Regions from separate parts of the Tatumella sp. UCD-D_suzukii genome, predicted to be linked through region 2. Evidence: predicted binding sites of a transcription regulator. Region 2 holds the regulator's gene; the other holds the start of a gene.

Region 1 (5,598 bases), on a different contig from region 2:
TAATAATAGTTGAGTTTTATTGTTGTGCAGATTTTTAGGAATCTGCTGAGTCCGGAAACAGACTGCTGCAAAGCAAAGACGGGAAGCCCTCACTGCCAAAAGAAAGTGATAATAAGCAATATATACAGGCTGGCAGAAGCAGGAAAATCCTGAATCAGAACGCGGGAATATCTTAAAAAAACCGGCCAGAGGCCGGTTTCATGGAAACAACAACCGGTTAGTGTTCGCGTGTCTTCCGGAAGACAACATCCGGATAACGTTCCTGAGTAATGTTCAGGTTAACCATCGTCGGTGCGATATAGGTCAGATTATCCCCGCCATCCAGCGCCAGGTTAACTTCGTTCTTACGCTGGAATTCATCAAACTTCTTCACATCGCTGCATTCAACCCAGCGCGCCGTTGAAACGTTTACCGATTCGTAGATAGCTTCAACGTTATATTCGCTTTTTAGTCGGGCAACCACCACATCAAACTGCAGCACACCGACGGCACCCACGATCAGATCATTGTTTGAGACCGGGCGGAACACCTGGACGGCACCTTCTTCTGAAAGCTGTACCAGCCCTTTCAGCAACTGTTTCTGTTTCAGAGGGTCACGCAGCCGGATACGACGGAACAGTTCCGGGGCGAAGTTCGGAATACCGGTAAACTTCATTTTTTCGCCCTGGGTGAACGAATCACCGATCTGAATGGTGCCATGGTTATGCAGGCCGATAATATCGCCCGGATAAGCCTCTTCGACGTGTGCACGGTCACCGGCCATAAAGGTCAGCGCATCAGAGATAACGACATCTTTGCCGGTACGCACCTGATACATCTTCATGCCTTTTTCATATTTACCGGACACAACGCGCATAAAGGCCACACGGTCGCGGTGTTTCGGGTCCATATTGGCCTGAATTTTAAAAACAAACCCGCTGAATTTCTCTTCTCCGGAAACCACCTCACGACTGTCTGTCTGACGTGGCATAGGAGCTGGCGCCCAACTGACCAGACCATCCAGCATATGATCCACACCGAAGTTACCCAGTGCGGTACCGAAAAAGACCGGCGTCAGTTGTCCCTGCAGGAAAGCTTCCTGATCAAATTCATGAGAGGCCCCCTGTACCAACTCCAGCTCATCACGCAGCTGAGAGGCCAGTTCTTCCCCGATTTCCACATCGAGTTGCGGGTTATCCAGCCCTTTAATCGTACGGACTTCCTGGATCGTATGGCCTTGTCCGGTCTGATAAAGATAAGTTTCATCTTTATACAGGTGGTACACCCCTTTGAATAACTTACCGCAGCCAATTGGCCAGGTGATCGGCGCACAGGCAATTTTCAGTTCACTTTCGACTTCGTCCATGACTTCCATCGGATCACGGATATCACGGTCGAGTTTATTCATAAACGTCAGGATAGGAGTATCACGCAAGCGTGTTACTTCCATCAGCTTACGGGTACGGTCTTCGACACCTTTCGCCGCGTCGATCACCATCAGACAACAGTCCACCGCGGTCAGAGTACGATAAGTATCTTCCGAGAAGTCTTCGTGCCCCGGCGTATCCAGCAGGTTCACCAGCTTATCGCGGTACGGAAACTGCATTACCGAGGTGGTAATGGAGATCCCGCGTTGCTTTTCCATATCCATCCAGTCAGATTTTGCGTGCTGGCTGGACCCACGGCCTTTAACTGAACCCGCAGTCTGGATAGCCTGTCCGAATAATAGGACTTTTTCGGTGATGGTGGTTTTACCGGCATCCGGATGCGAAATAATCGCAAAGGTACGGCGACGAGCCACTTCGTCTAAAAAAAGTGCTGTAGACATCAACAGGTTCTTCATTGTTGGCGGAAAAACAATACAGGGGTGTATTTCCGTAAAAATCATCGTACCGGGAAAATGTTTCTCCGGCGGCTCCAACGGATGTTACTGCCTGGCCTGAACCCCACCTGCATCAGTCAACATCACGTAATTATCTGCGGAGTGCACATGACGGCATTCTCCGGATGCATATTCTACCTTATTTCAGGACATTTCGGTATTCAGCCGACAGCTTTCTTAAATGCGTGCCCCGCGATATTTCATACTCAGCGCTGCCTGATAGCAAAAAACACTTTTTTCTTAACAAAATGCCTGCCGGACAAAGATGAAAATGAGAAAGACTTGCATTACATTAACTGAATAATTCACATTACTAAGAGCATGATAAATAAAGATAAAAACACAAACGCTCACTTCACAAGCAGCCCATATTGATGCATAATTGCACACCATAAATACACAACGTATTACCTCTGTTTAAAAGGTTATCCCTATGTTAAGTGCCGATATGATCTCCCGCCTGAACGACCAGCTGAACCTTGAGTTTTATTCAGCCAACCTGTACCTCCAGATGAGCGCCTGGTGTGCGGATAAAGGCTTTGAAGGTGCAGCATCGTTCCTGAAAAAGCATTCCCGTGAAGAAATGGAACATATGCAGCGTCTGTTCGATTACCTGAGCGATACCGGTGCTCTGCCGGTACTTGGCAGCATCGAAGCACCCCCGGTCACTTTTGAATCACTCTCTGACGTTTTTGCACAGACTTACGAACATGAGCAACTGATTACCGGCAAAATTAATGAGCTGGCTCACGCGGCGATGACGACTCACGACTATTCTACGTTCAACTTCCTGCAGTGGTATGTGGCTGAGCAGCACGAAGAAGAAAAAATCTTCAAAACCGTACTGGATAAACTGGGCATGCTGGAAAACAGCTCAAATGGTGCCTTCCTGCTGGATAAAGACCTGGCAAGAATGGACAGTGAAGTGCACAACAAAGGTGTCTGACTGACTGACGGCGGGCCACTCCCCGCCGTTCTTTTTATGGGTCCTTCTCCGTGCAATTTCCGGAGGCCGGCCATCTGCATACCGCAGAAAGCTGCTACGTCCACCTTCCCGGACGGAAAGGCTGCATTTCGATAGCGGTTTTCTGACCGGTCATCATCTGCGCCAGCAGCATGCCGGTGGCAGGTCCCAGGGTGAACCCCTGATGCCCGTGACCGAAAGCACACCACATATGACTGACACCAGGCACTTCACCGATAACCGGCTTCATATCCGGGAAACATGGCCGGCTGCCTGACCATGTCTCATCATCCGCCCGTTCTCCCAGCGGAAAGTCCTGCCGGGCAACAGGCTCCAGTTGTTCCAGCTGACGGGGCGTTTGCGGATCATCAAGCCTTGCAAGTTCAGCACCGGTCGTCAGCCGGATACCGCGGTTCATCGGCGCCAGCAGAAATCCTTTTTCCGCATCCAGTACCCAGTTATTCAGTTGCTTACCGGATTGTGTTTTATAATGCCGGTGATAACCGCGCTTAGAAAATAACGGGGGCTGATATCCGAACTTAGCGGTCAGTAATGTACTCCATGGCCCCAGAGCCACCACCACCTGGCGTGCCTGGCTGACATCCCCCTGGTCATTTCTGATCTCCCACAAACCGTCACGGGTCCGGCTCAGGGTTTGCGCATCTGCGGAAATAAAGGTTCCGCCGCCACTCAGAAAAAGATCCACATACGACTGCACTAATGCTGACGGATCACGAATCGTCCTGGGAGACGTCCACATAACAGCCCCGGGAAACAGAGGACTGATATCCGGTTCTCTGAGTTTCAAATCCTCTGCCGATAATTTTGTGTGGCTGACCCCCTGCTCTGCCAGCAAATCTGCAGACAGGTAACTTTCTTCCAGGTGCCGGTCGGTACGTGACAGTGCAAGCCACTGGTGAGTTCCCGTCAGTGCCTCTGCACCCGCTTTATGAATTAACTCATTATGCGTTTCGAGGGAGAGGGAGATCAGTGAGGCATACTCGCGTGCGATGCCGGCATACCTGGCAGGAGCCGAATAGTGGTAATACTGGCGGAGCGGCCTGATAAACGAAGGTACCGCGGGCAGCTGGTAACGTATATCCGTTCGCCGGTTAGCCGCCGCAGTAAGGATCACCGATAACTGGCGGGGAAACGCATACGGCTGAATAGCCTCCCGCTGAATGATGCCTGCATTACCATGAGAGGTCTGCATGCCGGGTGCACCTTTATCGACCAGGGCGACGGTTTTTCCGCTTTCCTGTAAATAGTGCGCGCAGCCGGTACCCACCATCCCTGCACCTAAAACAAATACGTCATACGTCATAGAATTTACCTGTAAAAGCAGTACCGGTTCGGTACTAAGAGTCATCGCGTGTCTCCGGTATCCGGAGTTCACGGTCCGCGGCCCTTTGTTCGATGGGATCCCCTTCCGTACCGGGGTTCTGCGGTTCATAGAAAGTAAAGCAATTCGTATGCCAGCACTGGCAGTGAACGTCTGAGCCTTACCCGGGATCCTTCCGGTTTCAGGCACTGCAGTGTTAACCCTGTCTCCTGCCGTCCGCGATTTGTCACAGGTTCGCCGGTCACGGCAGCCCGGGGGAATGTTACTGCTGTCACGGCCCCGCGACGGCCCGTTAATCCGCGGGGTATCATTACGGATATCAGTTTTCAGTATGAGAGTAAATCCGGAAAAGATTTTATGATGAAACGCTCAGCGGTACCCCCTGGTATCACTTACTCTCCGCGTTCAGGAAAACGATATGCTAACTCCGGATCAGAAAATCGAAGCAATGGGTATGACTCTTCCCGTCGTTACCTCCCCCCCGGCTAACTTTGTCCCGGTGGTCATCAGTGGTTCACTCGCGTTTGTCTCCGGGCAGGGGCCGCTGTCAGACGGTACTGTGGTCTGGAAAGGTTCGGTAGGCCACGACATAACGCCTGACGAGGGATATCAGGCGGCACGGCTGGCTGCGATTAATGCGCTCAGCGTGCTGAAAAACGAACTGGGGTCGTTAAACAGAATCAAAAGATTCGTCAAACTGCTGGCATGGGTTCGTAGTGCTCCGGGGTTTGATCAGCAGCATCTGGTCATCAATGGTGCTTCAGATTTTATCGTCGAGGTGTTTGGTGACAAAGGCAAACATGCCAGGAGTGCCGTCTCGGCCACAGAGTTACCGCTGGGGATGGCGGTGGAAATCGAAATGATTGCCGAAATAGCCGCGGAATAACGGCCTGCGTCCCCTTTGTGCCAGGCGTTCTGAAAAATGACACATTTGCAGATAAACCCCGGAAGCCGTTTCCTCATGGCCCGGCTGCGGGTTCCCGGCATATTAAAAAAGCCCTCCCCGTTTTTCGGGGAGGGCTTTTTATGCGAAAAACCGCGGTGAATGATTAATAACAGTGACATCCACCTTATGCGGGTCGGTCGGTCCCCGCACGGGCCTTTAAGCTCTCGTCAGGCGCTGATTTTCCGGGAACCGGTATCCGGTACCAAATCCAGTTTGACCTGTGTATGGGGTTTAGCCATCACTTCCGGCAGTACCAGTTGTTCCGGCGGAACCGGACGACTGAAATAAAAGCCCTGCAGGATATTACAGCCCAGTTCCGTCAGCTGACGCTGCTGCTCCTCGGTCTCGACGCCTTCAGCGACAATATTCAGATTCATATTCTTCGCCAGTTCAATGATCATAGCTAATAACCGGGTATCGGTATGGTTATTATTAATTTCACGCACAAACGCACGGTCAATCTTCAGTTCGCTGGCCGGGATACT
Region 2 (5,598 bases):
GCGCGGTATAAAAAGCTGATGGCCGAAGGGAAAGTCAGCGAGGCTAACCAGTATCGCTTACAGGAAGACGGTGATGACTCTTCTGTGACGACCGTACAATATTATGATCGTACCAGTTTTATTAATCCCTGCCTGCCATCAGCGCAGCGGTTCGTCAGCAAAATCATGAATGAACTTATCGCAATGCACCGGGAAGCAGGGCAACCACTGGAAACCTGGCATTTCGGCGGTGACGAAGCAAAAAATATCTATCTGGGGCCGGGATATACCGATAAAAATCATCCGCAACCCGGTAAAGGTCAGCGTGATTTGAGCCTGCAGGATAAGCCCTGGGCGAAGTCTGCCAGTTGCCGTCAGCGGATCCAGCAGGGGGAGGTTGGTGACTTTACACATCTGCCTGGCTGGTTTGCACTCCAGGTCAGCCAGCTGGTGCAATCAGCGGGGCTGAAAAATATGCAGGCGTGGCAGGACTGACTGAAAGCCATCAGTTCAGCCAGTGAATTTGCAACAGGAACCGTGACTCTTAACTTCTGGGATCCACTGTATTGGGACGGCGTGAATTCGGCCGGTGAATGGGCAGAGAAGGGGTATCGGATCATTGTTTCTTCGCCGGATTATCTCTATCTCGATATGCCCTATGAAGTTGATCCGCAGGAGCCGGGATATTACTGGGCAACCCGTTTCAGCGATGAACAGAAAATCTTTACCTTTTCACCGGATAATCTGCCCATGAACGCAGAAACATCGACCGACCGTGACGGAAAAGTCTTTTCAGCCACAGGTCAGGGCAGGTGGCCGGGGGCTGCGGGGATGTCGGCCCAGGTATGGAGCGAAATCGTCAGAACCGACGAGCAAATGGAATACCGGCTATACCCGAGGTTGCTGGCCGTTGCAGAAAGAGCCTGGCACAAAGCTGACTGGGAACTGCCGTATCAGCCAGGGAAGACCTTTGAAAAAGGTAAAACCAGGCATGTTAATCAGCAACAACTGCAGGCAGACTGGAACCGCTTTGCGACACTTCTGGGGAGGTCTGTTTTACCGACGCTGGATACTGCAGGTATCAGCTACCGGATCCCGGTACCAGGGGCGCGTATCCGTAACGGGGTGCTGGAAGCAAATACCTCTCTGCCGGGCGTCAGAATTGAATATTCCACCGATGAGGGGCAACACTGGATGGATTATCAGGAGCAGCAACCGCCGGCAGTCACCGGTAAAATTCTGGTGAGGTCCCGCAGCTCTGACGGACTCCGTAGCGGAAGAGTGGTCAGTCTTCAGGCTGACTGATGACGGGCTGTCGCCACGTCCGCCTTTCAACGGAAGTGGCGACAGGAACCGGATTATTTCTTCAGTTTACTGAGGGGACTCATCGATACAGGATCCTGCAGTGAAACAGGATCCTGTTCCGGTAGCGGGGCTTCACCCGGAGTGTAAGGGCGCAGCCTGCGGATCCGCGGACGAAGGATCACACCCGGCATGGCGCGTAACTTACGGCGTAACTGATTTTTAGCCGGACGTTCGTGATAAAGCTTCAGAACAATGACCGAGAATGCCAGTAATGCGGTTAAGCCGTTGGCTGTCATCACGGGGACATCGCTGACGCGGAAGCCGTACCAGGTCCAGCAGGAAACGCCGAAAAACAGTGCAGACCACATCCCCAGCGATAGAGCTTTGGTATCCCGGTTACGGATAATATGCAGTACCTGCAGAAAAAACGAACCGGTGGTTACCCAGGCCGCGACGGTTCCCAGAGCGACAGGCCAGGGAGAAAGGAAATAGGTCGCCAGTAACGCCAGCATCGCGGTAACCACTACAATATAAACACTTTTCATGGCTTATCATCCCCCATTATCTTCAACTGTTGCTGCATATCGTCGATCGTACGGGTCAGGTCTGCGATGAATTTCGGCTCTCCGGCCAGAGACCCTAACAGCTTTTTCTGGCCCGCAAAGGCCGTAACCGGATCAACACTGGCAAAAATTGCTTTGAAATCGACACTACTACACGCTCTGTCCTGATAGTCAAAAGGCAGGGAGTGGTTCGCGACCTTCTGCATAAACAGGAAATATAACGCGACCAGACGTAGCGTTGCCTGCGGTGTTTTCCCCTGCTGATAGCGGGCTTTCAGGGTCGGAACAATAAACTCATGCAGTTTGGCAATACTGTCAGAAGATACCCTCTGACAGGTATCACGTACCCGTTCGTTACCGAAACGTTGCAGCACAGTCTGACAATAGCGGGTTAAATCAATCGGTGAGTCGCCCAGTGCCGGGATGACATCCTGACTGACATACTCAGTGATCCACTGACGAACTTCGGGTAACAGGCTCTGGTCAATATAGTCCTTACCGAGCAATCCTCCGGCCCAGGCAATACCGCTATGGCTTGCGTTCAGTACGCGGATTTTAGCTTCTTCGTAAGGGATAACATCATCTGCAAATTCCACACCTGCCTTTTCCAGCGCCGGACGTCCGGCAATGAAATCATCGCGCATCACCCATTGTGTGAATGACTCACAGCTGACAGGGGCATTGTCATCGTTGATCCCCTGTGCGCGCAGGCGTTGCAACAGTCCGTCATCTGAGGCGGGTGTGATACGGTCGACCATACCGTCCGGGGTACTGATATTCTGTTCAAGCCACCGGGCTAATGCGTCATCCTGACGGGCAGCAACAAATTCTGTTAACCCGCGACGGAAACTTTCTCCGTTACTGCGCAGGTTATCGCAACTGAGCAGCGTAACCGGACCTGCGTTATTCTCCCGCCGGGCAGTCAGGATCTTATAGAGAGCACCATACAGGGTAACCGTGTCTGCGGTACCGGCAAGATCACTTTGTATAGGTGCTGCATTCAGATCCAGATGGCCGTCATCAGTCAGAAAATAGCCACCTTCGGTGACGGTAAAAGAGATTATTCTGGTTTCAGGGCGGGAACCTTCACTGACGACTGCCTGTATTTGCGGGTCCCAGAGGATGACATTACGAATTGCTGAGAGCGTGTGGTAGGCAATATTGCCTTCAGGAGAGATAACTTCGAGTGTGTAACGCCCTTGCTGTCGGGCCAGATGTTTGAGTGTCTGCTGTGTGCTGCTGTTACGAATATTTGCCAGTGAAATAGACCAGAGGGTATCACCGCTTTCATGTAACTCATTCAGATACCAGCACTGATGAGCCCGATGAAAAGCACCTGCACCCAGATGCAGCCAGACCGATTGTTCAGTTCTTTTTGTAGTCAAATGCATTCCTTAATCTGTAACAGATAGTCATAATGTTACTGGTAACCTTAACATGAATATTCGGCAGATTAAAATTACAACAGCAGGGGAAATGACGTTAAGGGCAGGGAATGAGACAGCGGGGTGGTGTTTTTATATTTAAAATCAATTAATTACAATTATAAGAAATTGCTATCGTTATCTGATGACAATAAAAAACCGCGACAATGCCGCGGTTTTGAGCGGATGACCGGGAAGTCACCGGCGAAAGACACTCGCTTTTCCAGCCGGTTACAGGCTGCTATCAACATGACGAAAATGCTTATTTATCGTTATGTAAGGTGTCGTCTTCGCGGCAATCACCCGTAGTACAGTGACCATACAGGTAGAGACTGTGGTTGGTCAGCTTAATGCCAAAACGTTTAGCAATTTCACGCTGACGCTGTTCAATTGACTCATCGCTGAACTCAATAACCTTGCCACAATCCAGGCAAATCAGATGGTCATGGTGCTGCTGTTGGGTCAATTCAAAGACTGATTTACCGCCTTCGAAGTTATGACGCGTTACGATACCCGCATCATCAAACTGGTTCAGTACGCGATACACCGTGGCCAGACCAATTTCTTCGCCCATATCAATCAGGCGTTTGTACAAATCTTCCGCACTAACGTGATGGCATTCAGGTTCCTGAAGAACTTCCAGAATTTTCAGTCTCGGAAGCGTGACCTTCAGACCGGCCTTTTTCAGTGCGGAGTTATTGTCAGTCATGCAGTTATTGTCCTGTTACTTTTGAAAATGACTTTGGCAAAGCGCCATGAAGTTCGGTAATGACCTTATTTTTTTTGATTCATTATAGAACCGAAGTATCGAAATTGAAACTACAGGCCCGGGCCGGTTTTCCCTGAGGAAAGGTCGCGGAACACCGTGAAATGCAGGCCTGTCAGGGATAGTGACAATCTGATACAAAAAAGATATTCCCGGAAATCGCACGAAAGGAAAAATACAAGCGTCGACATCGGGAAATAGCTCAGAGCCCGCTGGTCATTTTAGCCGGCTCTGCAGATGCTGAAGTGAACACTACCACAACTGATACAAAAAACCCTACTAAGCGTTGAGGATTTCTTTCAGTTGCAGTTCATCGGAAATTTGCGCGACCCATTGGCTGACACGTTCGTTGGTCAGTTCAGGCTGGCGGTCTTCATCAATGGCCAGGCCCAGGAAGTGTTTATCATCGGCCAGCCCTTTGGAGGCTTCAAAATGATAACCCTCTGTCGGCCAGTGACCAACGATGACTGCACCTTTTGGCTCGATGATGTCCCGCAGTGTGCCTAATGCATCACAGAAGTATTCCGCATAGTCTTCCTGATCACCGCAGCCGAACAGGGCAACCAGTTTGCCGTTAAAGTCAATGTCTTCCAGAGTCGGGAAAAAATCGTCCCAGTCACACTGCGCTTCACCGTAGTACCAGGTCGGGATCCCCAGCAATAGAATATCGAAAGCGTCCAAATCTTCTTTGGTACTTTTAGCGATGTCGTGCACTTCAGCAACGTCTTTACCCAAGTGTTTTTGGATCATTTTTGCGATGTTTTCAGTGTTACCGGTATCGCTGCCAAAAAAGATGCCTACGATTGCCATGTGGGGTTAACCTCTTGAATCTTAAAATCAGATGAATGTAATTTCCGTACAGATGCGCGAATAATAGCAGACCTGAGATGTGGGCGGTACTTGTAAACGAGTCAGATTTATCCCTGAGTGCGCAACACAGATTTAACGCTTTTTCAGCTGCGCCAGGATGATTTGTTCGATGAGTTCGCTGCGACTCAACTGTTGTTCTGCCGCCAGTGAGTTCAGTGCATCGACCACATCACTGTTCATTTTAAGCTCTACCCGCTGTAATCCGCGCACTCTGTCCCGTTTTAGCTGGTTGCGTTTATTTATGCGTAACTGTTCGTCACGGGAAAGCAGACTGGTTTTAGGACGACCGGGTCTGCGTTCATTCGCGAATAAATCGAGCGTAGTACGATCCGTATTTTCTTTTGCCATGATTTTTGAAACTGAACACCTGCGATGTATCAGATACACGCAGCATAGTGATGAATGAATACGGTTATCATGCTAAAAGCACACGATAAAATTTTAGCGCGCAATCATACTCCAGTGAGATGACAGACGCCAATGTTAAAACGCGGCCAGCCCCTGATTTCAGGTGACGGACATAAAACGTCGCACAGCACTGATGACGGCATCAGGCTTTTCTGCATGCACCCAGTGACCCGCACCGGCAATAATATGGGCTTTTGCTGCCGGGAATTGAGCCAGAAGGGGCTCCCGATAGTGATTATCCAGATAAGAGGATAAGGCACCCCGAATAAAGAGGGCAGGGCCA

What was found. Region 2 encodes Fur, which represses iron uptake genes when iron is present. Its sites were predicted from a motif close to ATAATAATGAGAACNACTATCAA; they were not measured.
Region 1: the regulator Fur is predicted to act here: its motif matches at 2,127-2,149, upstream of ftnA (non-heme ferritin).

The regions. Positions count from the first base shown of each region.
Region 1 is NZ_JFJX01000054.1:43,100-48,697, reverse strand. Features, by position in the region: gene prfC (peptide chain release factor 3) at 218-1,807, opposite strand; gene ftnA (non-heme ferritin) at 2,295-2,807, shown strand; gene CG67_RS12170 (FAD-binding oxidoreductase) at 2,902-4,149, opposite strand; gene CG67_RS12165 (RidA family protein) at 4,586-5,053, shown strand; gene CG67_RS12160 (bifunctional diguanylate cyclase/phosphodiesterase) at 5,281-5,598, opposite strand, start outside.
Region 2 is NZ_JFJX01000029.1:3,379-8,976, reverse strand. Features, by position in the region: partial or broken gene CG67_RS06400 (family 20 glycosylhydrolase) at 1-1,284, shown strand, start outside; gene CG67_RS06395 (SemiSWEET family sugar transporter) at 1,338-1,829, opposite strand; gene dalD (D-arabinitol 4-dehydrogenase) at 1,826-3,232, opposite strand; gene fur (ferric iron uptake transcriptional regulator) at 3,534-3,980, opposite strand; gene fldA (flavodoxin FldA) at 4,317-4,847, opposite strand; gene ybfE (LexA regulated protein) at 4,980-5,255, opposite strand; gene ybfF (esterase) at 5,415-5,598, opposite strand, start outside.